One region of the Synechococcus sp. MU1648 genome, then DNA from elsewhere that is predicted to be linked to it. Evidence: predicted binding sites of a transcription regulator. Region 1 holds the regulator's gene; each other region holds the start of a gene.
The links. Region 1 encodes NtcA, which controls nitrogen genes in cyanobacteria. Its sites were predicted from a motif close to GTANCNNNNGNTAC; they were not measured.
Positions count from the first base shown of each region.

Region 2: a site for NtcA is predicted at 5,331-5,344, ahead of NCN06_RS08535 (DUF4278 domain-containing protein). Genes of this name have one in related genera too.
Region 3: a site for NtcA is predicted at 1,767-1,780, ahead of NCN06_RS01615 (DUF4278 domain-containing protein). Genes of this name have one in related genera too.

Region 1 covers NZ_JAKUHI010000004.1:31,865-41,393, reverse strand. Annotated here, with positions in the region: gene NCN06_RS06235 (alpha-mannosidase) at 1-1,524, shown strand, start outside; gene psbN (photosystem II reaction center protein PsbN) at 1,512-1,652, opposite strand; gene psbH (photosystem II reaction center phosphoprotein PsbH) at 1,737-1,937, shown strand; gene NCN06_RS06220 (TatA/E family twin arginine-targeting protein translocase) at 1,947-2,177, shown strand; gene pth (aminoacyl-tRNA hydrolase) at 2,206-2,823, shown strand; gene NCN06_RS06210 (DUF3146 family protein) at 2,823-3,080, shown strand; gene NCN06_RS06205 (RuvC family protein) at 3,064-3,504, opposite strand; gene NCN06_RS06200 (DUF3084 family protein) at 3,501-4,652, opposite strand; gene ntcA (global nitrogen regulator NtcA) at 4,680-5,396, opposite strand; gene rph (ribonuclease PH) at 5,455-6,198, opposite strand; gene NCN06_RS06185 (cob(I)yrinic acid a,c-diamide adenosyltransferase) at 6,343-6,942, shown strand; gene dcd (dCTP deaminase) at 6,942-7,535, shown strand; gene thyX (FAD-dependent thymidylate synthase) at 7,547-8,269, opposite strand; gene NCN06_RS06170 (thioredoxin domain-containing protein) at 8,314-8,889, opposite strand; gene NCN06_RS06165 (hypothetical protein) at 8,953-9,456, shown strand.
Region 2 covers NZ_JAKUHI010000006.1:114,931-124,459, forward strand. Annotated here, with positions in the region: guanidine-I (ykkC/yxkD leader) riboswitch at 1-91, opposite strand, end outside; gene NCN06_RS08490 (hypothetical protein) at 266-430, shown strand; gene NCN06_RS08495 (hypothetical protein) at 566-730, opposite strand; gene NCN06_RS08500 (hypothetical protein) at 946-1,113, opposite strand; gene NCN06_RS08505 (hypothetical protein) at 1,354-1,653, shown strand; gene NCN06_RS08510 (hypothetical protein) at 1,866-2,051, shown strand; gene NCN06_RS08515 (hypothetical protein) at 2,162-2,374, shown strand; gene NCN06_RS08520 (SDR family oxidoreductase) at 2,444-3,109, shown strand; gene NCN06_RS08525 (J domain-containing protein) at 3,125-3,910, shown strand; gene NCN06_RS08530 (hypothetical protein) at 3,912-4,871, opposite strand; gene NCN06_RS08535 (DUF4278 domain-containing protein) at 5,140-5,244, opposite strand; gene NCN06_RS08540 (hypothetical protein) at 5,819-6,010, shown strand; gene NCN06_RS08545 (hypothetical protein) at 6,111-6,434, shown strand; gene NCN06_RS08550 (hypothetical protein) at 6,879-7,031, shown strand; gene NCN06_RS08555 (hypothetical protein) at 7,024-7,233, shown strand; gene NCN06_RS08560 (hydroxysqualene dehydroxylase) at 7,476-9,128, shown strand; gene NCN06_RS08565 (hypothetical protein) at 9,113-9,325, opposite strand.
Region 3 covers NZ_JAKUHI010000001.1:249,204-258,732, reverse strand. Annotated here, with positions in the region: gene NCN06_RS01635 (hypothetical protein) at 177-377, shown strand; gene NCN06_RS01630 (DUF1651 domain-containing protein) at 630-878, shown strand; gene NCN06_RS01625 (hypothetical protein) at 1,206-1,475, shown strand; gene NCN06_RS01620 (hypothetical protein) at 1,530-1,676, shown strand; gene NCN06_RS01615 (DUF4278 domain-containing protein) at 1,859-2,026, shown strand; gene NCN06_RS01610 (hypothetical protein) at 2,516-2,743, shown strand; gene NCN06_RS01605 (nucleoside/nucleotide kinase family protein) at 3,045-3,635, opposite strand; gene NCN06_RS01600 (hypothetical protein) at 3,805-4,047, shown strand; gene NCN06_RS01595 (serine hydrolase domain-containing protein) at 4,111-5,496, shown strand; gene NCN06_RS01590 (hypothetical protein) at 5,513-5,728, opposite strand; gene NCN06_RS01585 (hypothetical protein) at 5,725-5,916, opposite strand; gene NCN06_RS01580 (hypothetical protein) at 6,015-6,302, shown strand; gene NCN06_RS12855 (DUF8622 domain-containing protein) at 6,434-6,778, shown strand; gene NCN06_RS01575 (DUF8671 domain-containing protein) at 6,791-7,159, opposite strand; gene NCN06_RS01570 (DCC1-like thiol-disulfide oxidoreductase family protein) at 7,159-7,545, shown strand; gene NCN06_RS01565 (hypothetical protein) at 7,550-7,915, shown strand; gene NCN06_RS01560 (hypothetical protein) at 7,900-8,193, opposite strand; gene NCN06_RS01555 (SDR family oxidoreductase) at 8,507-9,367, opposite strand; gene NCN06_RS01550 (YccF domain-containing protein) at 9,433-9,529, shown strand, end outside.

The DNA of each region.
Region 1 (9,529 bases):
CTGTTTCTGGAGTTGCACCGCGGCTGCGCCACCAGCCGCCCAGATCAGAAGCGTCACAACCGCACGCTGGAGCGGCTTTTGCGGGAAGCCGACGCTGCTTCGGCCCTGTTGACACTCGCTGGTCAGGACAGCGGCAGCAGCGATTGGCGTCCGCTGTTGTTTCAGCAGTTTCATGACATCCTTCCGGGAACTTCGATCCCGGAAGTGTTTGAGCAGGCGGAACCGGTCTGGTGCTTGGCTCGGCGCCAGGCCCGTCAGGAGCGCGACCGGAGGCTGGCAAGGCTGCCCCGTGCGAATGACTCCGCGGTGGACTGGAGTTGGTGGGGTCTGCAACCTTTGGCCTCTTGGTCACCACTGGTGCGCCTTCCAGCTGGATCGTGGTCGGTCGATGCTGTTTCACTGCCCCAGCAGGCTGCTGCGGTTGGTGGAACTTGGGTGCAGTTGCCACGTCAGCAAGGCAGTTGCTCTGTGCCCCTCAGGCGTGAACCAGGGTTGAAGCACTGTGCTTCTGAACCCCGTCACCCCGTGGTCATCGCGTCGCTGGGGTCAGGAGCCTGGCGTCTGGGTAATGATTTGGTTGAACTTGAGGTCTCCGCAGCCGGACTCCTTGCTTTCAGGGGGCGTGATGGAAGAGAGCAGTTGTCGGCGCCGCTGCAGCTCGAGCGCTACCGAGACCGTGGAGAATTTTGGGATGCCTGGGATCTGGCTGCTGGTTACCGCTCCAATCCCCTGGGTGTTGACTCCACGGGATCATTGCAATGGCTCGACAAGGGCCCCCTGGTCGCCCATTTGGTGCTGAGGCGCAAACTTGGCGCCAGTTCCATGCGACTGGACCTGAGGCTGAAGGCCGATACGCCTTGGCTGGAGCTGATCTGCAGCATCGACTGGTGCCAGACCCACGAGTTGTTGCGCCTGGACCTGCCGCTGGCGACTCGCGCCGTTCGGATCGGTGCCGACACCAGTGGAGGGGTGATTGAACGCCCCGCTGAGCCGATGACACCTCGGGAAAAAGCCCGTTGGGAAGTCCCTGTGATCTCTTGGTTCGCCTCGCAGTCGGCGGCTCCTGGAGGTGGGTTGGCTGTGTTGCTGGATGGTCCTCAGGGGGTTGATTGGTCTCCATCACGACTGGGCATTTCGCTCCTACGCGGTCCAACCTGGCCTGATCCCAGTGCTGATCAGGGCTGGCATCGCCAGCGTCTTGCTCTCATGCCGTTGTCAGGCTCCTGGAGCGATGCCGGTGTACCGCAGGCTGCGATTGCATTTCGCGAGCCGGGTTGTTGTGCACCGCTGCCCGCTGAGCCGCGTCAGTGGTTCCCATCGCTCCCGAATCAGCTCACGCCGGTTGCTCTGCAGCTGAATGGCGGTGACTGTTTGCTGAAGCTGATGAACGCGGGATCTGCTCGCTGTAGATGGGCCCCCGGTTCAGGCTGGCGCGTTCGCTTTCAGGCCGACTCAACTGCAACAGATCAAGTGGTGATCGCTCCCGGAGACCTCGTGTCTCTAGTGCTGTCTCAGTCCTCGTGATCGTCAAACGGGTCATCGAGAGCTTTTGATGGCGGACCAAAGGCCTGGTACACGCCAAAACCGGTGAGTCCGAACAAAACGGCGAGCACACCGATGGCAACGGACAGGGCTGGGGACGACGTTTCCATCACATCTCTCGACAGGATCGACCCCGAACCGGAGTCGGCCCCTACAGTATCGGGACTTCAAACCACCCGAGACCCAGCGTCGTCATGGCCCAACGCACCCGTCTGGGAGACCTTCTCCGCCCACTGAACTCCGAGTACGGCAAGGTGGTTCCCGGATGGGGCACCACTCCCGTGATGGGCATCTTCATGGTGCTTTTCTTGGTGTTCCTGCTGGTGATTCTTCAGCTCTACAACAAGTCCCTCATCCTTGAGGGCATCAACGTGAACTGGAACGGCCTCGGCTGATCTGAACCCATGAATATCTTCGGCGTCGGTCTCCCCGAAATGGCGGTTATCGGCGCCGTTGCGCTATTGGTTTTCGGTCCGAAGCGCTTGCCGGAGCTTGGTCGCACGTTGGGAAAGACCCTGAAGGGATTCCAATCCGCGTCCAAGGAATTTGAGCGCGAGATCAACAAAGCCATGGCAGATCCGGAGGTGCCGGCGGACGCTGCCAAACCGGTCGAAGAACTTCCCCCCGGCGACTGAGTCGCCACAACTGAGTCGCCACAGTGGTATGACCACCGATCTCAAGCTTGTCGTGGGACTGGGAAACCCCGGCACGAAATACACGGGCACGCGCCACAACATCGGCTTCATGGCTTTGGAGCTTTTTTCGGAGCGTTCCGGATTCAGCTTTCGGCAGCAAGCCAAATTGCATGGATTGGCGGCCGACACAGGAGTGGGTGATCAGCGTTTGCGCCTCCTCATGCCGCAGACGTACATGAACGACAGCGGTCGTGCAATTCGTGCTGCGCTCGATTGGTTTGGCCTCGAGCCCCATCAACTGCTGGTGCTGGTTGACGATATGGATCTCCCCCTTGGCCGTTTGAGGCTGCGTGCTCAGGGCAGTGCTGGAGGTCACAACGGACTGCGTAGCACCATTCAGCATCTCGGCACCCAGGCGTTCCCCAGGCTGCGGATCGGGATTGGTGCTCCGGCTGAGAACCCTGCCGAGCGTCGTGCCCGAACGGTGTCTCACGTGCTTGGTCCCTTCAGCAAGCTGGAGCAACCCTGTGTGGGCGCTGTTCTGGACGCTGTCCTGGAAGGGATTAATCGTCTTCAACGTCAGAGCTTTGAGCGCGCCGGGACCTGGATCAACGGGTTTCGCTACGACCTGGAGTCCGAAGACTGATGCCGGCTCTTCCGGCGACAACAGCCCATCTACGGGTGCTTCGCCAATGTTTTCAGGCGAAATGTGTGGAGGGTGAGGTCTCTGCCGGAGGCTTTGAGTGGCAGTTTTCCTGGGCGTTTGACCGCGGCGAGCTGATGGTGGAGCCGTCCTTAGGACGTGCCCTGATCGAGGATGCCTTGCGGCGGTTCCTGGTGCGTTCTGATTACAAGCTCGAACCAGGAGGTGACTACACCTTCATGGTCAGGGCCAGGTTTTGAGCAAGAACGTGGGTGCAGGCTCTGGCCATTGCAGGCGGCACCCCAGGTGCTCTTCCAGCATGACTAAGGCGGCAACAGCATCCAGGTCCACCGGTGGAATGCGCAGCCCTTTCGGTAGAACTCGGCGCCAACCCCGAGCTGGCCACAGCGTCCAGTAACGCTGTCTTGCCCGCAGGGTGGTCCCCTGCTCCGGAATCACGGTGAGGCTGCCCAGGCCTTCCAGCCGCTTGATCCACGCTTGGCTTCCTGTTCCGTCGCCAATCAGGATGCGATCTAGAGCTTGGTCTTGATTCCACTGCTCGAGCCAGGGTTCCACGGCCTCTGGGCTCAGAACATGGCCCTCGCTGACAAGACCATGCTGAAGATCGGCCAGCACAAGGCCACATTTGCAGCGGCCTGGGTCGAGTACGGCCACCCGCTTCATGGGGATGCCTCAACCTCGACCACAACAGCATCGGCGCTGTAGCTGATCCCTGCGGCAATCACCTTCAAGACCACGCTTTTGCTGGGTCCCTCCATCAATGTCTGGGCCAGTTGGGAGAGTGCTGATCCATCGAATTGCAGTCCTTCCGTCAGGGATCCTCGCCGTTGCACCTCGGCATAGGCCGATGCCAAGAGAAGGTTCAGCCGTGTTCGAATGCCCTCTGGTGTGCGTTCATCCGTTCGTAGTGTGGTGGTCGCCAGCACGTCACCGCTTTGAGCCACTGGGCGGTTCGGACGCACTTCGGGGAAGGCGTACACCGCCGTTTCACCACGCAGCACATTGGTGGCGGAGCGCAGCGAGATCACCCAGGTGTCCGGCTTGCGGATGATGTTCTGTAGGCGTTCCACGTCGCTGCGGGGAACGCGGATCAACTGTCGTTCGGGTGCTTCACCCGGCCTCACCTTGCCGTAGGCGTTGGCATTGGCCTCTTGAAGCAGCCTGTCGACAGCCTGTTTCGCTTGATCAGGAGCATCGAGACGAACCGTTGCTCTCGCCAAGGTCTGTCCGCTACTGATCACCACCGATCCACGCCTCAGGGCGACCAGGTTGAATTCGAGTTCCTTGAGTTCCTGCTCGCCAGCTCGGATTCGGCTCCGCACGCTGTTCAATTCGGCCTCCGTGCGCTGGATGTCGGCATCGCGGGAGGCGATGTCGCGGCTCAGACGCTCACGTTCTGCTTCGAGCTGGGCGCGTTCGTTCTGCAGAGGAGCCAGTTCGCGGCGCAGGGTGTCAGCCCGTTGCTGTGACTGCTTGAGTTCAGCGGCGATCCGGTTGGCTTCTGTTCGGGTCTCTTCCCGTTCCCGTTCGGCTGCATCGAGCTGCCGCCGGCTGTCCTGGAGCCGGTCTTGCAGAGCATCCAGTTCAAACAGGCCCACCCGCAGCTGGCGGCTCACCAGCAGCAGCAGGCCGAGCGATAGTGCGCTGATCAGGCTGCCGGTCAGCACCGTGATCAGAACGGCGGTCCGTCGCGGGCGCATCTTGAACAGACTCAGGCGGGCCTTGCCAACACGACTTCCCAGCCGGTCACCCAGGGTCGACAGAACGCCCCCGAGCACCAGCAGAACCAGGATCAGTGCCCAGCCACTCATGGCCGCACCTGTGGGTTGACGTGCTGCCTAGCTGAATCGTTTGGCCAGAGCGATTGGATCCAGAACGGTGATTTTTTTGCGGTCAATCTGAACCAGACCGGATTGACGCAAGTCTCCCAGCAGACGCGTGATTGTCACGCGCGTTGAGCCAATCGCTTCGGCGATGGCCTGATGGGACAGGCGCAGGTCGATGGTGATTCCCAGTTCATCCGCAACGCCGAAATCCCTGCACAGCACCAGCAGAAAGCTCACCAGTCGGGATGACATGTCCCTGTGGGTCAGCGTTTCGATCATCGTTTCGGTCTGAAGAATCCGACTGGAAAGGCCCTGCAGCAAGCGCAGGCCAACGCTGGTATCCGCCTCGATCGCTGCCTTCACGGATGTCGCAGGCGCCGTCACCATCTCGACTCTGGTGAAGGCTACGGCGTGGTAGAAGCGATCAGACCGTTGACCGGTCAGCAACGACAGCACCCCGAAGAGGCTGTTCTCGCGCAGCAAGGCCACTGTGATCTCTTCCCCTGACTCGTAGACGCGGGAGAGACGGACCGCGCCGCGGCGGATCAGATAGACCCGTTCAGCAGGATCTCCAGGGAAAAAGATGGTCTTGTTGCGGTCCACCAGTTCACTGCTGGCGCCGTCCAGGTCCCGGATGATTTCCAGGAGGGAGCGGTTGGCCGGTTCTGTGCTGGGGGTTGGAGCCACCATCTGCGGGGCGTATCGGCTGAAACCTCGGCTACTGGTCATGACAACCCCCTTGTGAGGCGAAGTTACGGAGCCAACGGTGGCCGCCGTGTAGCGGTTATTACGTAACTCTGCTGTGCTCGCTCATCGCTTGGCGTTGCGCCTGCATCAGGGATGTCAATCCAGGCTCAGCCAGATCCAGTAATTCATTGAGTTGGCTGCGGCTGAAAGGCGCTCCCTCCGCAGTTCCCTGGATCTCCAACAGGCGACCATCGCCAGCCTGCACAACATTCAGGTCCACCTCAGCTTTGCTGTCTTCGCTGTAGTCCAGATCCAGCAAGGCCTGGCCATCCACCAGGCCGACGGACACGGCCGCCACCTGGTCGACCAGTGGCGATTGCTCCAGAATCCCCTCATCCACGAGTGAAAGGCAGGCTTGCTCAAGGCCGAGCCAAGCTCCCGTGATGGATGCAGTCCGTGTTCCGGCGTCGGCCTGGATCACATCGCAGTCGATCAGCAAGGTGCGCTCGCCCAGTCGCTTCATGTCGATCACAGCGCGAAGGCTTCGGCCGATCAACCGTTGAATCTCCTGCGTGCGGCCCGACAATTTCATGAGCTCTCGTGATTGCCGCTGCGGCGTGGATCCCGGCAGTAACCGGTATTCGGCGCTGAGCCACCCCAACCCTTCCCCCTTCCGCCAGCGTGGAACCTTGTCCTCCAGGCAGACGCTGCAGAGAACAGCGGTTCGGCCGGTGTGAACCACAAGGGAGCTCAAGGCAAAACCCATGGGATTCCAGGTCACCGAGAACGGCCGTAATTGCTCAGGGCGACGGCCATCGGTGCGGCTTCCAGCGGTTTGGCTCATCGGTGGTGTGCAGTTCTTCAAGCCTCGCAGGCGGTTGGTTCTCGCCCGTCCAAACACCATGGGTGGTGTCAATGCACTTGTGGAATGTCATCTCGCCGCTACATTCAAGGTCTTGCCGGGATTGCCCGGACGGATGTTGCCGCGATGACCACAAGCCTTGCCGACCCCCAAGCGTTCCAGAACTCACTGGATAGGGATCAGCAGGCTTTGCAGCGGGCTGGACTCAGGCCCCTGCCACCTGTTGCAGATCCTCCACCGCTATATCTGGTGGCTCCCGAAGGGCAGCTCCAGGTCCACACAGCGCCCTATCGCGGCAGTTTCGCCAGTGTTCTCAGTCAAGCGATGCGTGCCGCTGGTCTGGGCAGTCGTGTTCTGATCAGTCAGTTCCTCAAAGGGGGCGTGCAGCAGGGGCCCGCAGGTCGTGTCCAACTATGTGGAGGCCTGGTCTGGCTACGGCCCGAGGTGCCTCTCTGCCTCTCTTCTCCGAATCACCCCGGCGGTGCGGAGGCGGTTGCTGCCGTTTGGTCCATCTGCCGTCAGCATTTGATTCAGGGGGATCTCGACCAGTTGGTCCTGGATGAAATCGGCCTGGCTGTTGCCTTCGGTTACCTCAATGAATCGGACGTGATTGCAGCTCTCGAGCAGCGGCCCGCCTCGATGGATGTGATCATCACAGGACCTGCGATCCCCGCCGGCGTGGTGGAGATGGCAGATCAAGTCACGGAGTTGCGCCGAGGTTTCTGATGCTCAAGTGCGATCGCTGGATCACTGAACAGGCTGGGCAGGGAATGATCGAGCCATTCCAGAGCGGCCTCGTCCGTCATCTGGATCCGGAGCAGAAGCTGCGTCCGGTGCTGAGCTTTGGTTGCTCCTCCTACGGCTACGACCTACGCCTGTCTCCTCAGGAATTTTTGATCTTCCGGCACGTTCCCGGCACGGTGATGAATCCCAAGCGGTTCAATCCGGCCAATCTCGAGCCCACTCCTCTCCATGAAGATGAGGACGGCCGCTATTTCATTCTTCCGGCCCACTCTTATGGCCTTGGCGTAGCGCTTGAAAAGCTTCGAGTTCCTCCCAACATCACTGTGATCTGTTTGGGCAAGAGCACCTATGCCCGCCTTGGAATCATTGTGAATACCACCCCAGCGGAAGCTAGCTGGGAGGGTCACCTCACCCTTGAATTCAGCAACAGCTCCGGTGCTGACTGCCGGATCTATGCCGATGAAGGTATCTGTCAGCTGTTGTTTTTTGAGGGTGATCCCTGTGCGACCACCTACAGCGATCGACAGGGCAAATACCAGCACCAGCCCGAACGTGTGACGCTCGCCAAGGTTTAGATCTCCCCGGTTTAAGGGGCCAGTCGTGCTCGATGCAGCCTGCTTTTTTCGTACCAGGCGGCGAACTCAGGAGCCCAATCCACCATGTGGGGCCACATCAGATCGCAGAGCTGGCGGATCTCCAGCTGAGCATCGAGTTTGGCCCGCAGATCCATGAAGTGGAGAAACGCGCGCAAACTGAAGCTCACCACAAAGTGCTGGCGGTAGTCGAACGGAAGGATGCCGCGGGCGTGCTCCTCGGAGAAGCCGGTTTTGAGAAGATCCCTGTATCGCTCGGCAGCGCTTCGGCACAGATCAAGATCTTGGTTGCGCAGCTCTTCCGTGTAGGCATATTTCTTGCCCTGCCTGTCGCTGTAGTCGCCGACGGGCCGCAAATAAAACACCTCTTCAAGCTCTAGGGCCCCATCCGCTGCTCTGCAGATGCGATCGCCCGTGTAGCGCATCGATTGCACATCGAAGCTCACGCCGACCCGATGGGTGCGGGCCTGCTGCATCACCGAATGAGGGAACCAGCCCACGTTCAGCACGATCTGTGCATGTTCCATGGGGCCGTAATGGCCGCGCTCTCCGGATAGCAAACGTTTGACGCAGATCTCCCCAGCCCGTTGTTCATCAGGCCAACTGGCACGATCTCCGGCCACAAAACCTTCGCTGTAGTCCTGATGCATGGCCGCATAGATGCATTGCTGCGGGTTCGGCGTGGCAGCGATCAGATCGACCCGGAAGCGGTCCATGGGAGCGTCAGAGTGACGAGTTGTGGTGATCATGGCGAGGTGTGTCAACCATGGCTGCGCGGTCCAGCCGTTGGTTGGCTCGACGTTGCCGCGAATGCGCTATCAGGGGAGGAGGGACTACGCAGGCGGCTGAGGCTGCCGACGCCAGGCAAGGCCGGCAATGGCTGGTTCTCAAGCAGTGCAGCACTCAAGAGTTGCAGTTCTTCCGAGCTGCGCAGGCCGAGGGATCGGCCCCTTGGCTCCCCCTCGGCGTTGAACAGGTTCAACTGAGGAATGCCATTCACGTCGTAGCGATCAACCAGATCTTGCCAACGGGGATTGTCGACGTTCACCAGAACAACATCGAGTCGCTCTCGGGAACTTTGCTCCAGTTCCAGCATTGAGGGAGCCATTTCTCTGCAGACCTGACACCAGTCCGCGTAGAACTCGATCAGTGTGGGCCGTCCGTTGTTCAAAGCAGTCTGCGGGTCGAGGGATCGTCTCGCCAGCTGCTCCATCGGGCTTTCGCTCTGAATACCGCCTCGCAACATCACCAGACCGAGGGCGAGAGCAACCGCGACCAGCACCAGCACCCATCGCTGTGTCGTGCCAAGGGGAGAAGACTCTGGGGAACGTGTCATCGCGCCTCAAACGCTGTCATCACTTTGGCAGCTCCTCAGGAAGCTCGCGGCTAGCTTGCACCCATGCCAATTCTGCGACTGCTGAGCCTTCCGGTTCGGGCGCCGTTGCTGACGGTGCTGTTTCTCGTTGCGGTTGTGCTCGGGAAACATTGGCAGGTTGTTCAGCCCGCGTTCACCTCTCTCTTCGGGGTGAGTTCGGCCTGGTTCTGGTGCCTCGTGCTGCTGCAGGCCGAGGTGGTTGTCGTGTTTTGCACAATGCCGGATCTGCTGCTGCGGCAGGTGTCGATGCTCATGGCGTCCAGCCGGGTGATGACGTTGGTCGTCACGTTGCTGTTGGTGATTACCGGTGGCATTTACCTGCTCAAGCTCAATGTTCTTACCGACGTTCTGATCCTGGCTTCAGCCTTGCTGTTGGCGCGTCTCGATCTCATTCGCCTTGGCGTCCTGCCCGGTGCCAGGACGTGCCTGTTCCTGATGAGTGCTGTCGTGATCGGCGGCATCGTCGCTGGCACGCTTCTGCCTAACCCCACGGCCAACCTCTTCGCAGGAGGGTTGATCACCACCTGAGTAGCCGATCAGGTTGTCGAGCACTTTCTTGGTGTAGAAGCGTGTTTCCGGGTACGGAATGCGTTCTACCCAG
Region 2 (9,529 bases), on a different contig from region 1:
CTTTTATCCCTCCGTGCAACCGGCAAAGCCGGTGGAAACCTCTTGGACCAGGCATCCCTGTGTGGAGATCGGAACCCTAGGTTTCATCCGCAATTTCACTGTGTGCGGCTTTGATGCTCTTCGGAGTGTGAACCGCTACAAATGATTGGTGTGGCTGGTTGTGCAGAACGATTCGGTTGAGTAACAACAGCTGCTAACAGCAGGTAACAACCCGAATCGGTGCATCAATCACCTTCCTTAGCGTTGTTCAACAAGAATGATTGCTGTGAGTGAATCTTTCGGAGGTCTGCCCAACAAAGAGTTGAGTTCTGGTGTGTCGCAATGGTGGCGTGAACGGGTTCAACACCTGATTGATTGCGGGCGGGCTGAAGACGCCCGGTGTCTGTATTTGGAGTTCGGCGATGACAGCGCAGGAAGCCTGAACCTCTGAAGACCACGCATGAAAAAGGAGGGTTCCCTAAGCCCTCCCGGAGTCGACGCATTACCCCTCACCGGGGTGCACTAAGTGTTACGTACTGAACAAAGTGGCGCTGTAAGTGTTGATACCTATTCTTGATTGCGTGGATCAACCTAAGGATTGTTCTTGGCGCCGCAGGGTCTCATAGGCCTGCCAAAGGCCTTCTACTTCTGAGCACACCTCCTGACGATTGCAGACGCGATAACGGCCCTGGCCGATGGCATCAATTGTTGTGCCCTTGGAGGTGGCGCAGATGCGACTGATGTTCGCCATGGAAATCCTTCGTTGGATCAAGGATCTACAGCCACGCGGGTTCCCCTTGCACGCTTGTTTTGCACTTCTAAATCTCTTTGGTGAAAGAAAAGAGCCATGGCTATAGGAGTGCCGTGATGCCTCCGTTGTGATTGATCTGCACATCAGCGTCGAGCCAAAAAAGAAACCGGGCCATGCCCGGTTTCTTTGATGTTTGTGAGTTGCGTACAGATCGCTCAGGCTTTTGAGGGTTTGGTGGTGAGTGCAGCAGACATGGCTGTGGCCAGGAGCATGCATCCGGCGACGGCGAGGAAGCCCATGGTTCGGGAAAGAATTTCCCAGCCATCATTTCCACAGATGGCGTCAGCTTTTGTTGCTGTTGTCACGGAATCCGGAAGATCCATCCTTGTGGCCGTCCTCGGTCGTTTTTAGAGGCATGTCCTGGCGGTCTAGGCATGAGGAGCACAGCAATTTCCCCTTGTTGCGCCAGTAGGCCTCCATCGATCGTTCGATGCGCATCGAGCATCCCTCACAGCGAAATAACGGCATCGACGATTTCTCGACGCCGCCCTTCTAACGCAATGGCCCTGCCGAACCGGTGTTCTCTGTGACGATGGGTGTGCTTCCGCCGCCCCAGCGTTGTGATGCAGCCAGTGCGTGTGTTGCTGCTGATCCTGATTTCGCCTGTTGCCTTTGGGGCAACGGCGTTCCAGCCCTTAGACCGTGTGGACGGTTGGTTGATCGAGCGCCGTTTGGATGACATGCAGGAGCCGATCTGCCGTGCATCTATGCCAGGGCATGGCACCTGGTTCTCGGCAAGGGTCCGGTTGGATCCAGATGATTTGGTTGTTGTGCCTGCCGGACTGCAACGACCTAATGAAGCTGCGCTGATCGCTGTTCGTGAGGCCCTCCAGCGCTGTCGCGACAGTCTTCTTTATTTTTGAGCCGATAAAGCTTTGTGGCTGGTGGTGCTGCCGCGGTGAAATCAGGCTATGAAAACAGTGTCGGCCTTTGTAAAAAAAACGTCGACTCCTCACACCACCTGAGCCTCCGTTAACCGCGGGGGCTTTTTCTTGCCCCAATCCCGAACTACACCTTTTGATTCTGTGCTCAGCAAAAGTTTTGCGGTTGTGATGTTTTTAACGACATTTGTCTGATGTATTGCATCGAGAGGCTTGATTCAGGGGGGCAATGGATTCAGGAGATCTGCTTCAAAACGGAGTTCAAAGCCTTTGTGAATGCCCGTACCAAATCACGTGCCACCTTGAAGACCTATCGCGTGGTTCATGCCACCTGGAATCAGGTGGTCACCGTTGTGCAGGGATCGGCTGAATCCTTTTGAATGGCTTTGATTTGGTGTCTTCAGTGCCGCTGTGATCCCGAAGACTTCAGGTCACTTCTTGGGATGGGGGATGTCCTGAGCCATAACCAGTGGCCTCGAGGACTTTGGCCATGATTCTCACGCGCTATCTCAGTAGAGAAGGTTGGGTGGAGGAGTGTTCCCATGCTCACTCTTTTGAGGCCTACATCGACGCACGACGTCGCTGTGTTCTTCGAGGCTGCCCGTATTTGCTCGTCAATGCGGAGACCGGCGGCACAGTTTCGGTCCTAACGGTGAAGCAGTGTTTGCATCAGTACGGCGTTGATGGTGATCTATCCGATTAATCGAATCGTTTGATCTCTTCGGTGGATCGATGGAAGAGCCGGCAGGATGGCGGTGGCTGAAATTTCCCCATGTCGACGTTCCTGGTCACCGGCGCGAACCGTGGGATCGGGTTGGAATACTGCCGTCAGCTCAAGGCCCGGGGCGAGGAGGTGGTGGCGGTCTGCCGTCAAAGCAGTGATGAATTGGAGCATCTAGGGGTGCGTGTTGAAGCGGGCCTTGAACTGAGTGACAGCCAATGCATCGATGATCTGGTGCACCGCTTGACGGGCTTGCCGCTTGATGGCGTCATCCTCAATGCCGGAATCCTGCAGTCGATGCGGTTGGCCGATCTGGATCCCACGGGAATCCTTCGGCAGTTTGAGGTGAATGCCCTTGCTCCTCTGCTGCTCGCCCGGGCTTTGCTGAATCAGATGCCCCGTGGTGCCAAGTTGGTGTTGATGACCAGCCGTATGGGCTCCATCGATGACAACACATCTGGAGGTTCCTATGGCTATCGGATGTCGAAGGTGGCCCTCAATATGGCCGGAAAATCATTGGCGATCGATCTGGAGCCACTCGGCATCGCCGTTGCAATTTTGCATCCTGGATTGGTGCGTACTCGGATGATCCAGTTCAATCCAAGCGGTATTCACCCGGAGCAGGCGGTGGAGGGTCTGTTGGCACGGATTGATGCCTTGACCATGGCCAACAGCGGCAGCTTCTGGCATGCCAATGGTGAGCTGTTGCCGTGGTGAGACGGGAGAAACGCTTTGGGTTTTGATCCGCGTCACTGGTCTGGCGGACGTTCTGAACAACGGGTTACCAGCAATGTTGAGGCGTTGCTGGCGGAGAACGATGCCCTTCGACGTGAGGTCTTGCGGCTCAACCGTGAGTTGGACCGACTGCAGCGGCAGCAACGCCAACGCTTCCGAACCGAAACGACTTCCCACCGCTCTTGGAGCGAGCCATCGGCCCAAGCTCCGCCGCGCATCAGCAGCCACCAGGTGCAGGCTTGGGGGCAGTCCCTTGCACAGCAGCCGGGATGGAGTGTCCTGCGTCAGCGCGGCTTGGAGTCTTTGATTGATCAGCTCAACCGCAGCAGTTTTCCCTCTCATCTGACCCTTGAACAGCGACTCGATCGTCTGGTGCCTGGTTTAGGCACTGATCTTCGGGTAGCGGTTGGATCCAAGGCGAGCAAACAAACAACGGCAGTCTTGGCGGCGTTTGCGATGTTCGGCGTTCGGGCCAGCGAGTGGCTCGATGAGGATCCACGACGGGTGGTTGAACAGCTGCGTCAGCACCAGGAACAATTCAGCTCTAAGCGGCAGGGACGTCGCACGCGAAGTGATCAAAGGCGAACAGATCGTGTGGACTTTGGACATCCCCGTGATCCACGGATTGCAGCTTTAGATGTCCTCGGGTTGGACGCCAACGCGTCACTCACCGAGATCAAGCAGGCTCACCGAAAATTGGTGAAACAGCACCATCCCGACCTTGGCGGTTCGGCAGAGGCTTTTCGCCGTGTTAATGAAGCGTATCAACGCTTGGTGAACTAACTCAGCTCCACCAGGCCTTTTGGATGTTTGTTAGTGGTGTGTCTGCATACTTGAAATAGTCAAGGTCGATGAGCGGGTCGACATTGCAGGCTTTGCCTCTGCTGATTGCCTGAGCGATACGCTCAATTCCATCGTCGGCTGAGAGCGCTCTCCCAAATTTGTCGGCGCCGTAGAAGCTATGCAGCAACCCAGTTTCCAAGATGCTGATTGCTCCTATAAAGCCAAGGGTTGCTCCCTCTGAGCGGCTTGAGGAAGCCATGAATGCTGTGACTTCCAATTCTCCGATGGGGGTGGTGTCATACCCAGCAATCAGATGGATCCAGTCGTGATGCGCGAGTGCTGCGTTACCGGCACCGAGTTCACCGGGAAGTTTGAATCCTCTTGATTGGTAAAACTCCCAGAGACTGCGTCCAAGGCTGCCCTGGGAACAGTTTTTGAGGTTGTCCCAGCGTGCAAACTCATCAGGATCAGCCGTGACACATACGCCATAGGCATGATCACCGTATTTTTTCAAGAGATCCTGAAAGACAGGATCGCTTTGATCATCGCCTTCTCCGATCCAGTTGCAGCGGTAAAAATCTGTTGTTGCCTGGGTGATGGCGTTGTGTGCCAATTCCCTGGCGAGGTTCAGGATCTCGCTGTTGATGTTCAGTGCGTTGGCCCAATGATCAATGTCCCTACTCAACGTCTCCGGGATCGGATTGCAAAGCATTTCGAAGGCGATCAGCAGTTCCAACAGCTCTTGGCGCTCCGATGCTTGCGTCAACGTCTCTGCCAACGTTTCAACCTCAATTCCGGGATGGCCGGAGAAGTCAATCTCAGCGTCAAGCAGCTTCAGGAAAAGGGTGTGGGCAAGGTCCTGTTGAAAAGACGTGTACCAGTGGCCTTCAACTCTGTGGACTTGCACCAGTGCTGATGCAAGGAGATTGGCTTGTTCGTGCGAATTATGAATTAGGAACATCGTTCCAGCACGCCTTGAAGAAACCAATGCTTAGCGATGGATCGCGACTTCTGAGCGGTCTTGTCCGATGATTGAGATCAAGTTGGGGTGATTGCATGCCAGTGGAATTTGGGGTCGTCTGCATCGGTGCAGGCATCGCTATCGGTATCTCCTTGGGTGTGGCGGTTTGGTTTGAACGTTGGAAAGCCAAGCAGCCTGATCCCACGACGAAACAGCCATAAAAAAAGCCCCGCCTAAGCGGGACTTGATCGAGCGTTTTGTGCTGTTGTCAGCGAGCGACTTTCTGACCGCGATAAACGAGAACAGAACGCTGGTTGCTGGAAGCAGCTGCGTTGTTCTTGGTGTACTTCTGGCCGCGATAGGTCAGGGTCATGATGGGTTCCTCGAAGCAAGCTCAGGTCCCCGTTCCATGGCCTGAATCGAACTGCGCCTCGCCTAAGGCGGGGTGAACGTAGTTGCGTAGCTGTTGCTACACAACCTTTATAGAGGCGATATCAACCCACGTGTCGTTCGCGCTGTTACACAGCTGCAATTTTGTTTAGCCCAGGCCTGAATAAACCCGCTTGGATGCATTCCAGCGGTTTTCATTCAATTGCTTCCGCGCCCGTTTGGCGGTGTATGCACCGGGCGAGGTTTGAGTTGCGGCGTTTTTTGAGCCGCCTTGGTGATGGCCTGCAACAGAGTGGGGTAGGCAGTGGTTTGCGTCATCTCAGCGTTTCAGGAATTGATTTCATCTTGTCGCTGCTTGGAGTGACGGAATGATGGATCGGCTACCGATCTGGCGGTTCAAGCTCTGAAGGTTTGTTCTGGACTCAAAGCTTCCATTAACTTGTTGTCATGGTGAACAGTTCGCACGCAATCAAGTGTTCTTCGATGCTTACTTAGTGTGAAGCTGCTAGCGCCTTAAGCCTCCGTTCGTACCGTGTAGGCACACTGTTTTAGATGTCATGAAAAGCTCTCAGAGCAAAGATGATTGGGTGAAGGCACAGCAACACAAGCTTCATAAGCCCATTGATGTGGACACATTGATGTGGGTGCGAAACCGCTTAATGCGCTTGGAAGTGGAGGCGCGTTGGGCCGACCGCATTTGTGTGTTTGAGGAGTTCTTTCCTAACGACGCGATCATTCCGCGCATTTGACCGAATTCTGTTGTTGACTTTTTTTGGCCAAAAGGGAGGTGTGGCAAAAACCTGCAGCAGTCATCATCTGGCCTCTGTATGGGCTTAACAGGGCATATCGGTGTGTGTTGTTGACGCGGATCGCAACCGTTCCGCAACCGCCTACTCCGCCCGAGGAATTCTCCCGTTTGAGGGAGTTCCAGCCGAGGCTGCAGCGAAAGCCAAGCGCCATGCCTACGTGATCATCACGGAGGGGCAAGCCAGAAGCGATGAAGATGAACTCAACAATGTCTCTGCAGGTGCCGTCGAGTTCACGGTTGAACTCTCCTCAATGCTGCGGCAGATCGGCACCATGCATACCGCGTTATTGGTGAAGGTGGATCGTCGTCAACAACAGTTTGCTCAGGATGCGAGCCAACTCTTGGATGGTTTTGGGTCGATGTGATGCAGGCAGAAATCCCCCTGTTGGCTGCGTTTGAAAAAGCAGAGGTGGAGGGTCGGCCTATGGCCAGGCGGCTGTTCAGATCCGTGAACGCTTGTATGGCGACCACCCACGGCGTCGGTTGCCGATCGAACAGACAGGCCAATCGGTTGCCGCAATCATTGCTCCAATTGGAGGTTTGGTGATGGGCCGTAGTTCCTGGGTGAAAAATCCGACCCGTTGTTCAGCAGCTTCAACCTGGCAGTCCAATGATTTATCTGCCTCTTCAGCGCAAACTGCGGTGAAGTCCTCCCGATCTGCTGCCGTGCTCAACGCGAGCTCCTCTGGTGAAAACGCATGATCGAAACCGTTGTGATGCTTGCGATCGGCTTGTCCATGGCTGGCGTTGTTCTGGGAACTCTCACCACTGACCAGTCGGTTTAAGTTCAGACGTCGTCGCTGCTTTTGATGCCAGGTCTTTTCGCCTTCATGCTCGGGCAGCTGGAGATCAGCAATCTCACCGCAGTCTTTCTGGCTTTGGTGGCGTTGGTGTTTGTGGGTAGCTTCGCCGTGGTGTCGTTGCAGACCGGCGAGCTGATCAAACCTCCTAAAAATGATTGAGACGCTCTTGGTCAACGGTCAGCAGGTCGTGCTGAAGGTGCCAAGCGACCGTGTTGTTGCTGAGCGGGTGGTGCGTCACATTCAACGGCGTATTCATGAGGACGACTGGAGGCCCTACACCTGCAAAGCCGATGCACTGCGGGCATGGGTCCGCTTGGGAGGCATCCGAGTGCAGGTTCTGCACGCCTTGAAATTGGTCTGATGACGAGCTGAATTTCAGAACGATCCCAGCAACTGAGTCATCGCTGCCGCTGCACCGATCCCCCCGAAGAACAACACCAAGGGAAGAAGAACAGGCCAGCGTGCGCTTGTGTCGGGATTCATCGGATGGTTTTAAACATTCGAGACAACGCTATTGAGCCGTTCTGCTGAGTGGCGATGGCGACCGTTGCCGCCTCAGAGCTCCATGATGCAGAAACGGTTCATTCGATCTCTGAAGGTTCGATGCCTGAGCAATCCATGGTCACCCAGGCTGAGTCCTCCCATGTCGTGGTCATCGGTGCTGGCTGGGCGGGCTGGGGTGCTGCGAAAGCCCTCTGTGAAGCAGGCATGCGGGTCACCCTGATCGATGGGATGGCGGATCCAACAGGTCGTACGCCAACGCGCACCGCATCTGGCAACCCTTTTGAAGCCGGTACCCGTGGTTTCTGGAGGGATTACCCCAACATCAATGCGCTGACCAATGAGCTCGAGCTCGAGCATGTGTTTACCGACTTCACGACCAGTGCCTTCTGGTCTCCCGATGGTTTGGAGGCCACCGCACCGGTGTTTGGTGATGGGTGGCAGCTCCCCAGTCCCTTGGGGCAGGCCATGGCCACGGTTAAGAACTTCAAGCGCCTTCCAGTTGCCGATCGATTGAGTATCGCCGGGCTTCTGGTGGCGATGCTTGATCTCAATCGCAGTGAGGCAACATTCCGGCGTTATGACGCCATCGATGCGCTGACGCTGTTCCGCCAACTGAAGATCAGTGAGCGGATGATCAATGAGTTTTTGCGTCCGATTCTTCTGGTGGGGCTGTTCAAGCCACCCGAAGACTTATCCGCTGCCGTCACCATGGAGCTGCTCTATTACTACGCCTTGGCGCATCAGGACTCCTTCGATGTGCGCTGGATTCGTTCTGGGACCATCGCAGAGCGGTTGATCGCTCCATTGGCGGAACGCTTGCTGGACCGTTGTCAGCTCAGAGTTCAGGGCGGCACGCTGGCAACTTGTCTCAATCTCGATCACCAGGCAGCCGCGATCCAGTCTGTGGAGGTCCGTTCGCCCGCAACGGGACGAACAAGTGTGATCGACGATGTCGATGCGGTTGTTCTGGCGGTGGGTTCCAAGGGCATGAATGCTCTGATGGAGCAGTCGCCGTTCTGTGCGGGAGCCCTACCGGAGCTGGTGGCTGCCGGCACATTGGGCGCGATTGATGTGGTGTCGGTGCGGTTGTGGCTGGATCGCTATGTCGCAGTCGACGATCCCGCCAATGTCTTCTCGCGCTTTGCGCCATTGCAGGGTTCGGGTGCCACCTTTTTCATGCTCGACCAGCTGCAGAAAGCTGATGAAACGGATCTCTGGGGTGGTCGTGCTCCTCAGGGGTCCGTCGTTGCCAGCGACTTCTACAACGCCACAGCGATTGCGGCGCTGAATGATCAAGAGATCGTCGACACCCTGATGAAAGAGCTTCTGCCGCAGGCGGTGCCGGGTTTTCGGTTGGCGCGAGCACTGGAGTTTGAGGTGCGGCGTTACCCGGGTTCGGTGTCGTTGTTCTCACCTGGCAGTTTCAGCCAACGTCCGCCGCTGCAAACATCGTTGCCATCCGTGGTCTGCGCTGGCGACTGGGTGCGGATGGGAGAACGGGAGCACGGTGCCAAGGGGCTGTGTCAGGAACGTGCCTATGTCTGCGGCCTCGAGGCAGCCAATGCCTTGATACGGAGTGGTGTGCTCAAAGGAATGGATCGCGCGACGAGTCGAGAGCATGAAGTGCTTCCGATTCGTCCCGAAGAGCCCCAAGTGCTGCTGGGGCGGGCGATGAACAAACTCGTGATGGATCCGTTGGAGGCTTTCGGCATCCGGTTGCCTTGGATGCCCTGTGCTCAGAAATTCAGCTGACCGGAGAGCCAAAGTTCCTGCCAAGACCCTTGGGCTGCAGCACTTAACGCCATGAAAATGGTCACGCTGATGCCGCCCAGGGTGAGACCCACCCCCATCATGATCAGGGCGGTTAGCCCTTCTGCCTGGGTGAGTGGTTGCTTGTCGAGAAAGCGACGCTTGGCCATGGCTGCGGATCCGATGCTCCCGTTCTGCATCGGCCTTCGGGGTCTTGGCAACTGGCCTTATCACTCATTTATGCAGAGTTGATGCAACACCCGATGGTTGGGGTCTGAGCGAGGAATCGCAGCGAGGCTTCGCTTTCAGATCTGCGCTTGACGTCGCCCCAGAGGGTTTCATCATGCAGCTATGGCAGGTTTGATCTGTGGCATGACAGCCCTGTGGCTCCACTCTTGGTGGTG
Region 3 (9,529 bases), on a different contig from region 1:
CGTTACAAAACTCCTAAAGTCGTTACATAAGCCGCCTGAGCTCCTGTGACTGATTACACGTCCGCCATTGCCGCAGTTGTTGTCGTAACAGCCGTCCTCTCGGCAGCTGTCATTTACGTCCTGGCCCAGCCAACAGACCTACCAGTCATCAAAAAGTCCCAGTCCCGGATCTGACGATGTCCATCGATGCCCGGTGCAAGGAACAGCAACAAACGGCCGATCGAATGTTTATGGACTTCAAATACACCGCACCTGGCTCGAAAGAGCAGGTGCGTGCTCTAACCACCCTGAGCTTCCTGGTCGGGATGTGGGCTGATTTTCTTTCGGCTGAAGAAAAAAGAATGGCCAGCGCACTGGCCCTGGAAGCAAGTCCATGAATTACGGACGAACCGCTTGAACTGAAGGCTGAGAAAAGAAAGGGAGCTTCGGGCACTGGAACCCGCGATCGTTCAACTTCCCTCAGCGCACCGCGATCACCAACAGCGCTTCACCAAAGTGGTTGTTCTATGCATCACCGAAGGGGTGAACTCAGGGGCTCCCCCCCCCTTTTTTGAACTTTCCTTGAGACATTCGAGCACTTGACAACCACTTCCCAGCACGATTAGTACTGACGTACTGGCAAAACGGTGATGGGGGAAGGCTGGTTGATCGACAGCGACGGCTATTGGATCTGGCGCTTCCACCGTGATCAGAAGGCATGGATCAACGAGCCAAAGGTGTTCATCGACAGAGGTCGACGGATGCCGGAGGGCCCACCGCTGCTGAAGGAGCGCCGCCACCTTCGGAAGGCAGAGGCAGAACAGCTCTGGGCGTCATTGCAGACCCAGGGATGGAAACGGCTCGCATCGCCGGCCTGGGCCGACGCGTTTGAGCTCTGATTCGATCTCATCAAATCAGAGCGACAACCACACTCCACATGCACCAAAGGGAAGTCCCAGGCCCTCTCCTCCAAAACGCAACAGCCTCGAAGTAGATATCACCTAGATCCACTTGGGGCCAACCTTGAGGGTGTCCATTAGCGATCCCACTACACGCTTCCAGTTGGCATCGTTGTTGTGTGAGGAAAAACGCCTCACGGGGTGGAAACAAGGTCACACTCCCGAGAAGCGTTTCGAAACCCCTGCCTTCGGCGGGGGTTTCTTTTTGGCACGCTGAGCAGTTACCTCAAGCGTTTCGCCACTTCTGATCCCTGACAAAATTTGCGCATGGATCCGACCTCGCCGGAAAAGGAAATCAACCGCATCGAGAGGGAACTTGATGCGACCAACCCTCCAGGAGGACATCCCCCTGCGAAACCAGGCAACAAATCACTGGATGCAGTTCTTGTCACCGCTCTGTTGCTGTTCGTCGTCTCAGCAGCATTGGTGTTTGCAGGCCGGCTCAGCACAGACGAAAGAATGCAACTAACGGCTGGTTCCGTTGGAGCAGCCGTTGGTCTGTTGACTGGATATGGCGTCGGGCGACTCAGGCCTTAAAGCGATAAGGGCAACAAGGTGGATAGGGTTCGCGGGCTCTAAGCCACACCCCAGATGAAGCGCTCCCCGAACCTTGCTTTTATCGGTGGCACCATCGTTATCGCCGTGATGGTCATGGCGGCTTTTGCCAACGTCGCCAATGCTGACGGTTGCTCAAGAGACAAGTCTGCAGAGCCCACGCGAGGGCAGATTCACAAATAAGGTCTCCTGAAACTGGGGCCCCTGCCTGTGGCGGGGGTTTCTTTTTGCCAGCAGGTCTTGACAGCCGTCAAGGAGACGCCAATAATTTCTGTAGCAACAGCTACAAACGTTCACCCCGCTCCTGTGGGGCGCAGACACTCCAAGCCACGGAACGGGGACTTGGATTTCTTCGAGGAACATCCATGACTGCACTTCTCTATCGAGGTCACACCTACGCAGGAGCGGCATCTGCTCCCAAGGCCTGCGTGGAACTCACCTACCGCCGCGAGCACTACAACACTTGCCGGCAGGAAATCGTTCACGACAACCACCCCACTCTCACCTACCGAGGCGTTTCTTACACCAAGTAGTTCGAAATCTCTGAGACCTTGCCCCTGCCTTTGGCAGGGGTTTCTTTTTGCAATTTTGAATGGCCGACGGTGATGCACCACCGGAGCGATTCGACCACAAAAATAGATTGATAGGCCGACCCGGGACTTCCCAGACACGACCATATTTCTTAAGAGAGAACGGACTTGACCCCAGACGAAGTCGAGGTCAAATCACAGAGCTCGTCGGACATCGCTCTGCCCGACTTTCAGGCCCGCTTCGCGACCTGACTCCGCGATGATGGGGCGAAAGTTCCGAGTCTGTAGTGCCCTGGCGAGCACTATTCAGACATGAACAAATTCCCTGCAACTTCTATAGTTTCTGGTACCAGAAGTGAAGTCACACGTTCGCAGAGCTGAAGAGACCGGAAGCAAAACCGACTTCTAACAAACGCCACTGTGTGGAATCAAAGAAACGATCCCGAAGCCACTCCGCATATTTACGGTGTTTGAACATTGCATGGCTTGTATGTGCTGAACGAGTTTCTCAGCATGTATTGCATTGAACGCCAAGACAATGACTGTCAATGGAGGCGTGAAATTTGCTTTAAGACTGAGTTCAAGGCTTTTGTCAACGCTCGCACCAAGTCAATGGCAACATTGGGGACATATCGCGTGGTCCATGCGAGTTGGGCCAATCAGGTGGTCGCCGAAGTGAATGGAATGGATTTGGTCAAAAAGAAAGAAAACCCAGAGTGACCACTCTGCAAATCCCCCCCGTAAGCCAAAACCACTGAATGCTCCACGGCGATGGGGTTTGGTCAGATTCGAGAGAATCTTTTGCTTCTGCTCAGAGATGCAGGGTGCCGGCACATCAGGAACAGTGAAATTGCACTTCAGGCCCGAACCATCCTCCCTAAACACCGGGGCTGCACAGAGCATGAGCTGAACAGTGAGGGGGCCGCTGCCCTTCACCTGCATCAGGCAACTTCAAAAAAGAAGTTGATTGAAACTGACCCTGCAGATCAGGTGCTCTCTCAGGTTGATGGGTGAAGAACGATCATTCAATTCTCTCCAGAACATCCTCCAAACCCTTGTTCATACCTTGAATAATGACGTCGGCACGGCGTTTCAAGGGATAGATGAAGCGCCGCTCAGCCGGGAGCATCTCCCGCAGCATCTGGCGAATCACATAAATCACTGGCCGATGGCGATCACGTAAATCACGCCAAAGCCGCCTGATCAGCCTCTGCACAACTGGGGTCTCGATGTACACAACAAGCGAAATCGGCACAGACTCCAGAAGCAGTTGCGGTCCGTAGGAGCCTTCAACAAGAATCAGGTCGTAGGGCTGGTTCAACGGCCTGGAGCCAACCTTGCGGGTGCGCATGTCATAACTGCGCAGGGAGTCAAGCTGTCGATAGCGAACAGCGCTCACCTGCAGTCGAAGCTGATCAGCATCGATGGCATCAACCGTGTCGAACCCATAGCGAGAGACGGGGGACCACCCACTGCGGTAGTAGTCATCGCAGGCGATCAGAAGTGGATGTCGCCCCCTAGCTCGCAGCTGCTCCGAAAGATGTGCAGCAAAGGTTGTCTTACCAGCCGCGGATGGACCGCAAATGCAAAACAGGGGAACTGCTGCGGACAAACGAAGTCCAAATCCACCACCATCCTGGCAACGAATCCCGCGAAGCAACGTCAGAACGGTAGCCGTTGTTACAGAACAGGCCTATAGTGAATTCACGTTGAGCCTCTTCGGCAGGCCGCAGTCAGATTCACGCCAGGCAACGGGGGCGTGGACACCGGGCAAGAGAGAGATGAACACACTTCAACTGATCAAGGCACGGACTGTGCGCAATCAGGCCATCGAGACGGCCAGAACACAGATGGCTAGGGCCTTTCGCCATCAGGGCCATATCGACCGGGTGCACACGCCAGTGGGAGTCAAAGCCAAGGTGCTGCGCTATCGCGGCGTGACCTACCAACCGATCGATCCACAGCAACACCCAAGCGGTGGGCGCGAACTGCGCTACCGCGGCGTCAGCTACGACGTGTACTGATGCCAACTTTCGACCCATGATTGAAGCGGGGGAGATCCCCCGCTTTTTTCATGGCGGTTCTGGGTGACGAAAAACCATTGGCGCTATGTGCTGATCTCCGCTGCGGCAGTGGCCTTCAGCACAGCGGCTGGCCTGGAACCACCCCTGCGGCACCTGATCATCTTTGCGAGAGCCGGAACAAGCTTCAGCGCGAAACAGCTGTGTAGTGGCGTGTTGATGGCTGGGATGGATCCGGATCGGATGCTCAGCGAAGACCTGGCTGCCAGCAAGGGGCTGATTCAAACCAAGATCGACCAGGCCGGTGGACGCGTTGAAGCCAGTGCCCTGTTCGGATTGGTTCGCGCTGAAGCGGTTCAAAACGATGGACATGGCTGCAGCCAACGGATCAACGGCAGGCCCATCCCCCAGCCACCAAGCCAAGCAGCTCCTGTTTCAAAGGATCCCACCGCAACCGGTGAGCCGTGGCCCCTCGTTTCCACGGCCAGTCCCGAGCCACCGGCGATCGACAGCAAGGCGCTGAGCAAGGCTCTGAATCGCGCATTTCGCGAAGACGATCCACTCACTCCAAAACGAACGCGAGCTGTGGTGGTGGTGCAGAACGGATGGGTGATCGCTGAGCGCTACGCCAGCGGGATCCCTCCCGAGATGCCGCTGATCGGCTGGTCGATGAGCAAAAGCATCACCCATGCCCTGATCGGACTGGCCATCCGAGAGGGACATCTGGATCTCAAACGCCCACCGACCGTGCCCGAGTGGAGCGACCCGCAGGACCCTCGACAAGACATCACCCTGGATCAGCTGCTGAGAATGAACAGCGGGCTGGCCTTCGAGGAATCGACGGGAGCGCTGAACTCGGATCTGGTGCGGATGCTGACCCAGGAAGCAGACATGGCACAGTTCGCCGCCAGCAAGCGGCTAGCAAAGACACCCGGCAGAAAGTGGAGGTATTCATCCGGAACAACAAACATTCTCAGCCGGATCCTGAGACACGCCATCGACGACGATCAGCGTTATTGGAGCTTTCCCTCAAAACAGTTGTTCCGCCCCCTCGGCATGACGACGGCGGTTCTCGAAACCGACAACAGTGGAACCCTGGTTGGCTCGTCGCTGGTCTGGGCCAGCGCACGAGATTGGGCGCGGTTTGGACAGCTCTACTTGGATGACGGGAACTGGAACGGTGAGCAGCTCTTACCCCAGAACTGGGTCAGGCACGCCCGAACAGCAACACGAGGATCCAAGAAGGGGTACGGAGCGCACTGGTGGCTCAGTCGGCGCAAATCTCGACATGATCTTCCCAATGACAGCTTTTCAGCGGAGGGCTATCAGGGACAGCTGCTCTTGATAGCCCCATCTCAGCAAGCTGTCGTCGTGCGCCTAGGTCAAACCCCTAAAAAGCCAGGATTTGATGCCAATGACTTTGGAGCTGACGTTCTCTCAGCCCTTCGCTGAGTGGAAACGCCAATGCTCAGTCCTGATCGCCGCCCTTGGGTACGAAAGCTTGTGATGCTGCGACGAGGAGACCGGTGATCAGCAAGGCCGGAAGGATGACAGTGGGACCGCCTTGAGCCGTCTGAGAGGCGAACAACAGCATGGTCTGGCAACAAAAACCAAAGAGCACACTGGCAGAACAGGAGACAAAGAGCGACTCCTGCAAACGTTTGTCGCAGAGACCTTCGTTCAACACATCACAACGGGGAAGAGAAACAGCTCTCCCTGGACGGCATCGCAGCAGCGAACAGAAGTGGAGGACCTTGCACGAGGTTGCGACATGCCTGACGCCGCTGTCGGGAACGCCTTGCGCGGACGGATCAAGGAGTGACGCATCCACTCATCAGCGCGAAATGTGGCGTAGGGGGAACTCGCAGACATGAGCAACAGAGCAGTACATCTGTTTTAGTGCGCATGTACTATTGCGTCAACCCTGGGGCTCTCCGCAACAATCACGGCTCCATCCGTTCCTCAGGGACATGACGCAAGAGGATGCCTCCCTCGACAACCGTCTGAGCCGCATCGAAGCGCGGCTTTCCAAAATCGAGGCGGTGCTGTTCAGCACCAGGGCAGACAAAGAACGGGAGACAATCGCCACCTTTCTTGCAGACGCTGATTCCATTACCGATCAGCGACAGAAGCAGTGTTACGACGAATGGATCCACTACCTGAACAACAACCCAGAGGCTGTCGAGGCTCACCTCAGCGTCCATGAAACGGCAGCCCTGAAAGCCTCCATCAACGCCCATGCGCCGAGCGATTCGTAGGGTTATACACAGCTTTTCCACAAGGACTCTGCAAACAATCCCGACCAGACCAATGGTTTCGGGAATCGGCGTGGAAAACAGCTCGCAGTGCCTTGCGAGCACAGACAGAATCCTCTGATCAGGTCTTGAGAATGCTGTGCTGGCAGTCCATTTGCCAGGTTTGCATTGTCAGAAATCCTGGAACCCCATCGATGCGAAGCCAACCGCTCTGTGCTGTGAACCAAGAGCAGAATCCTCAGCAGATCCAACGAGACGGTGATCAGACGCAACAATCACCTATCAAATTGTGGAAAAACCAACACTTTTGTTGTGACGACTGCAGACGGCCAGGACACGTGCATTTCCGCGTCACCACGTCTCTCCAGACGAGCTGGATCTTGGTGTGCGAAACCTGCTGGCCGAAATTTCAAAAACAGGCTGGTTACCGCTATGGAGGAACACGCAAGTCGAACCGGCGCAAACGTCGAAGGGACTAACTGAGTTCACGCTCAGACCGGCTCGCACTGATGGTGAATCACCGTGCCGCGACGTTCAAAGAATTCCGGCTCAGAAGCGTCAACCACACGCCACCACCAACGGCCATCGGTGTAACTGGGGGCTCCAGCATTGTTGGTGCGCGGAAGCTGCAAAACAAGATCCCCCCAGCGCACCAGAACACCATCCCCAGGGAGGGTTCCCGCAGCGGAATTGGGAATGCCATCCGCCAAACCGGTGACATCAACGGCTCCCCGGGTGATCTCGACGCTGAGGCGATCCCCGTCACACATCCAATCGGCCCACGACGGCTGGGGGGAAACCAACAACCAACAGGCCAGAAGCATCGCCAGACCAAGGCCCTTCGCGACAGAATTCAGCAATGCTGTTAACCCTCATCTACGACGGCGGATGCCCATTCTGTCGGCAATTCGCCTTACGCAGTGAACTCAAGGCTGGCATTCCAAACCTGCGGATTGTTGACGGGCGCGCTGATCACAGCATCCGCCATGAGCTCAACGCCCTCGGGCTGCCTCTCAGGGACGGCGCCGTTCTGATCGAAGGTGAGCATCGTTGGCATGGAAGTGAAGCCATTGCGGAACTCAGCCGTCGCATGAAGCCCAGTGATCCTTTGCTGAGGTTGCTGTCAACGCTGTTCTGCGATGGGCAACGCTCAGCACTGGCCTACCCGGCCCTTTTGGCCGCCCGGCGCATCGCTCTGGCGACACGCGGGCTGAGCGCTGACCCGGATCAAGGGCTCCATAACTGAAGGAATGGGTCAAAAAACGGGTATCGCCATCGACACCGCTGACCTACCGTCAAAGGACCGTCTAAAGGTTTTCTTAAGCATCGACTCTGATCCCTTCGTTCCTGACGCGTTAAGCCATCAGCAACTCAGTGCCTTGCTGAGAGCGGCGATGGACACATCCGTCCTCCCTGAGGGAAAGCTCAGCGATGACGAACTGCTTCGGGCAGCCCTCACAGCCTGGGCTGATCAAACCCAAGAATTACTGCGTTGGATTGAAGGCCAGGGGGATGCCGTCAGCGATACGAGGACGCCAAAGCAAGTGATGGCTCTTGGTAGCTTCCGAACCCATTTGGTGATGGGTCTCAAAGCACTGCGCTACTCCGAAGGCTGAGACAGCTCTTTTAGACGCCGGGCATCACAACATTCCTCAAGAACAGAAAGAAACTGCTCAGGATCCGGTTGATCATCGATGTCGAACTGTGTGGCCGTGATCACTGTGAAGTTGATCCATGCCTCCACTTCCGGACCACCTGACGCCATCACAAGGTCATAACAGGCTTGGAAATCTGAATCGGGCGCAAGGTCGCGGGCCGCATTGATCACGTCATAGAGCTGATCCAAACCTTCCACTTGTGCCTCAGCAAAGACGGCACGGATGCGGCTCAACATCAGCAGACGTTCTCAAGTTCAACAACGGAAGACTCAGCAATGATGCAGGACTCTTGTTCTGCAAGATCAAGCAATTCTGCATTGAGCTCAAGCAGCATGAGTGCCAGAGACGAAGCGAATTGGATACAAAATGAGTCTTCTTTCACAACACATCAACTTGAATGAGCAAGGTCTAAACAATGCAACGAGCCGACCGTGGATCTCGCAATCTCGCTTTACACAAACACGCACAGTCGGTCGTCAAAGATCAACACGTCTCAAAAGATCAATACAGTCGCGCCGCTCAAGCGGAATCGCTAATTCTCGATGAGTTTCAGGCCGCCACTGGCTCAAGCATGGACGAAATGCTGGGCTGGAAACCGATTTCACGCAGACGTGCGTTGCTGACACGGGCATTGAAGATGCGAGCGCCCGGGCGGTCGTGGTTGTCCCAGATCACGGGGGGGAGGCCTTGGTCGTCACACAGTGCATTGGAAAGCTGACGACGGGTGAACTGGAGATCATCCACAAGGTTGTAAATCCCTTGAAGCCGTTTCCCGAAAGCGAAGTCAACGCCCCGGATGATGTCCTGCAGATGGACCCAGGCATTGATGTGATTGCCGTTTTTACGAACCGACTGGCCCGCAGCACTGCGGATGTAGGACGGGATGTCCTTCCCAGGACCATAAATGCCACCAAGCCGGAGAACACAGGCCTGGGTTGAAGCATCGTTCAAGGCGAGAACAGCTGTCTCGGCACTGGCAAGAAGAGCGTTGGCACTGTTGGAACAATCCAAGGGCGTCAGCTCATTGCAAACGGCACCTGACTGATCCCCATAAACGCCTGCACTGCTCAGATACGAGACATGCAGCGGCCTGCGACCTTGGCGCTGACGCAGGGATTCAACGAGGGCTGGAACAGCCTGGCCATAGACCTTTTCGTATTGATCCTCCTCAAAAGTGGAGGTGGTTGGGGCCATAGCGATCAGAACACCATCAAGACGATCCAGAAAGCTGGCATCGGCCATGGAGTCGCAAGCGTTGTAGATGCGGGGATGGTCGACCACATCGCAAAGTTCAGCCAACCGTCCGGGGTTGGTGGTGGTTCCAACGACCTCATGACCCTGACGTCCTAGATGGACGGCGACAGCAGATCCGACGTATCCACAACCGATAATTCCGAAACTGCCGGGCATGCCTGGTCAAACACCTTTTACAGAATTTAACGAACGGAGATCAGCTTTGCCGTGACAATGGAGACATGATTTCTATGGCCCTCAACCTTCTCTGGGTTGTTCTCGGCGGCCTACCCATGGCTCTGGCCTGGTGGGTTGCAGCATTGATCTGCGCCATCACCA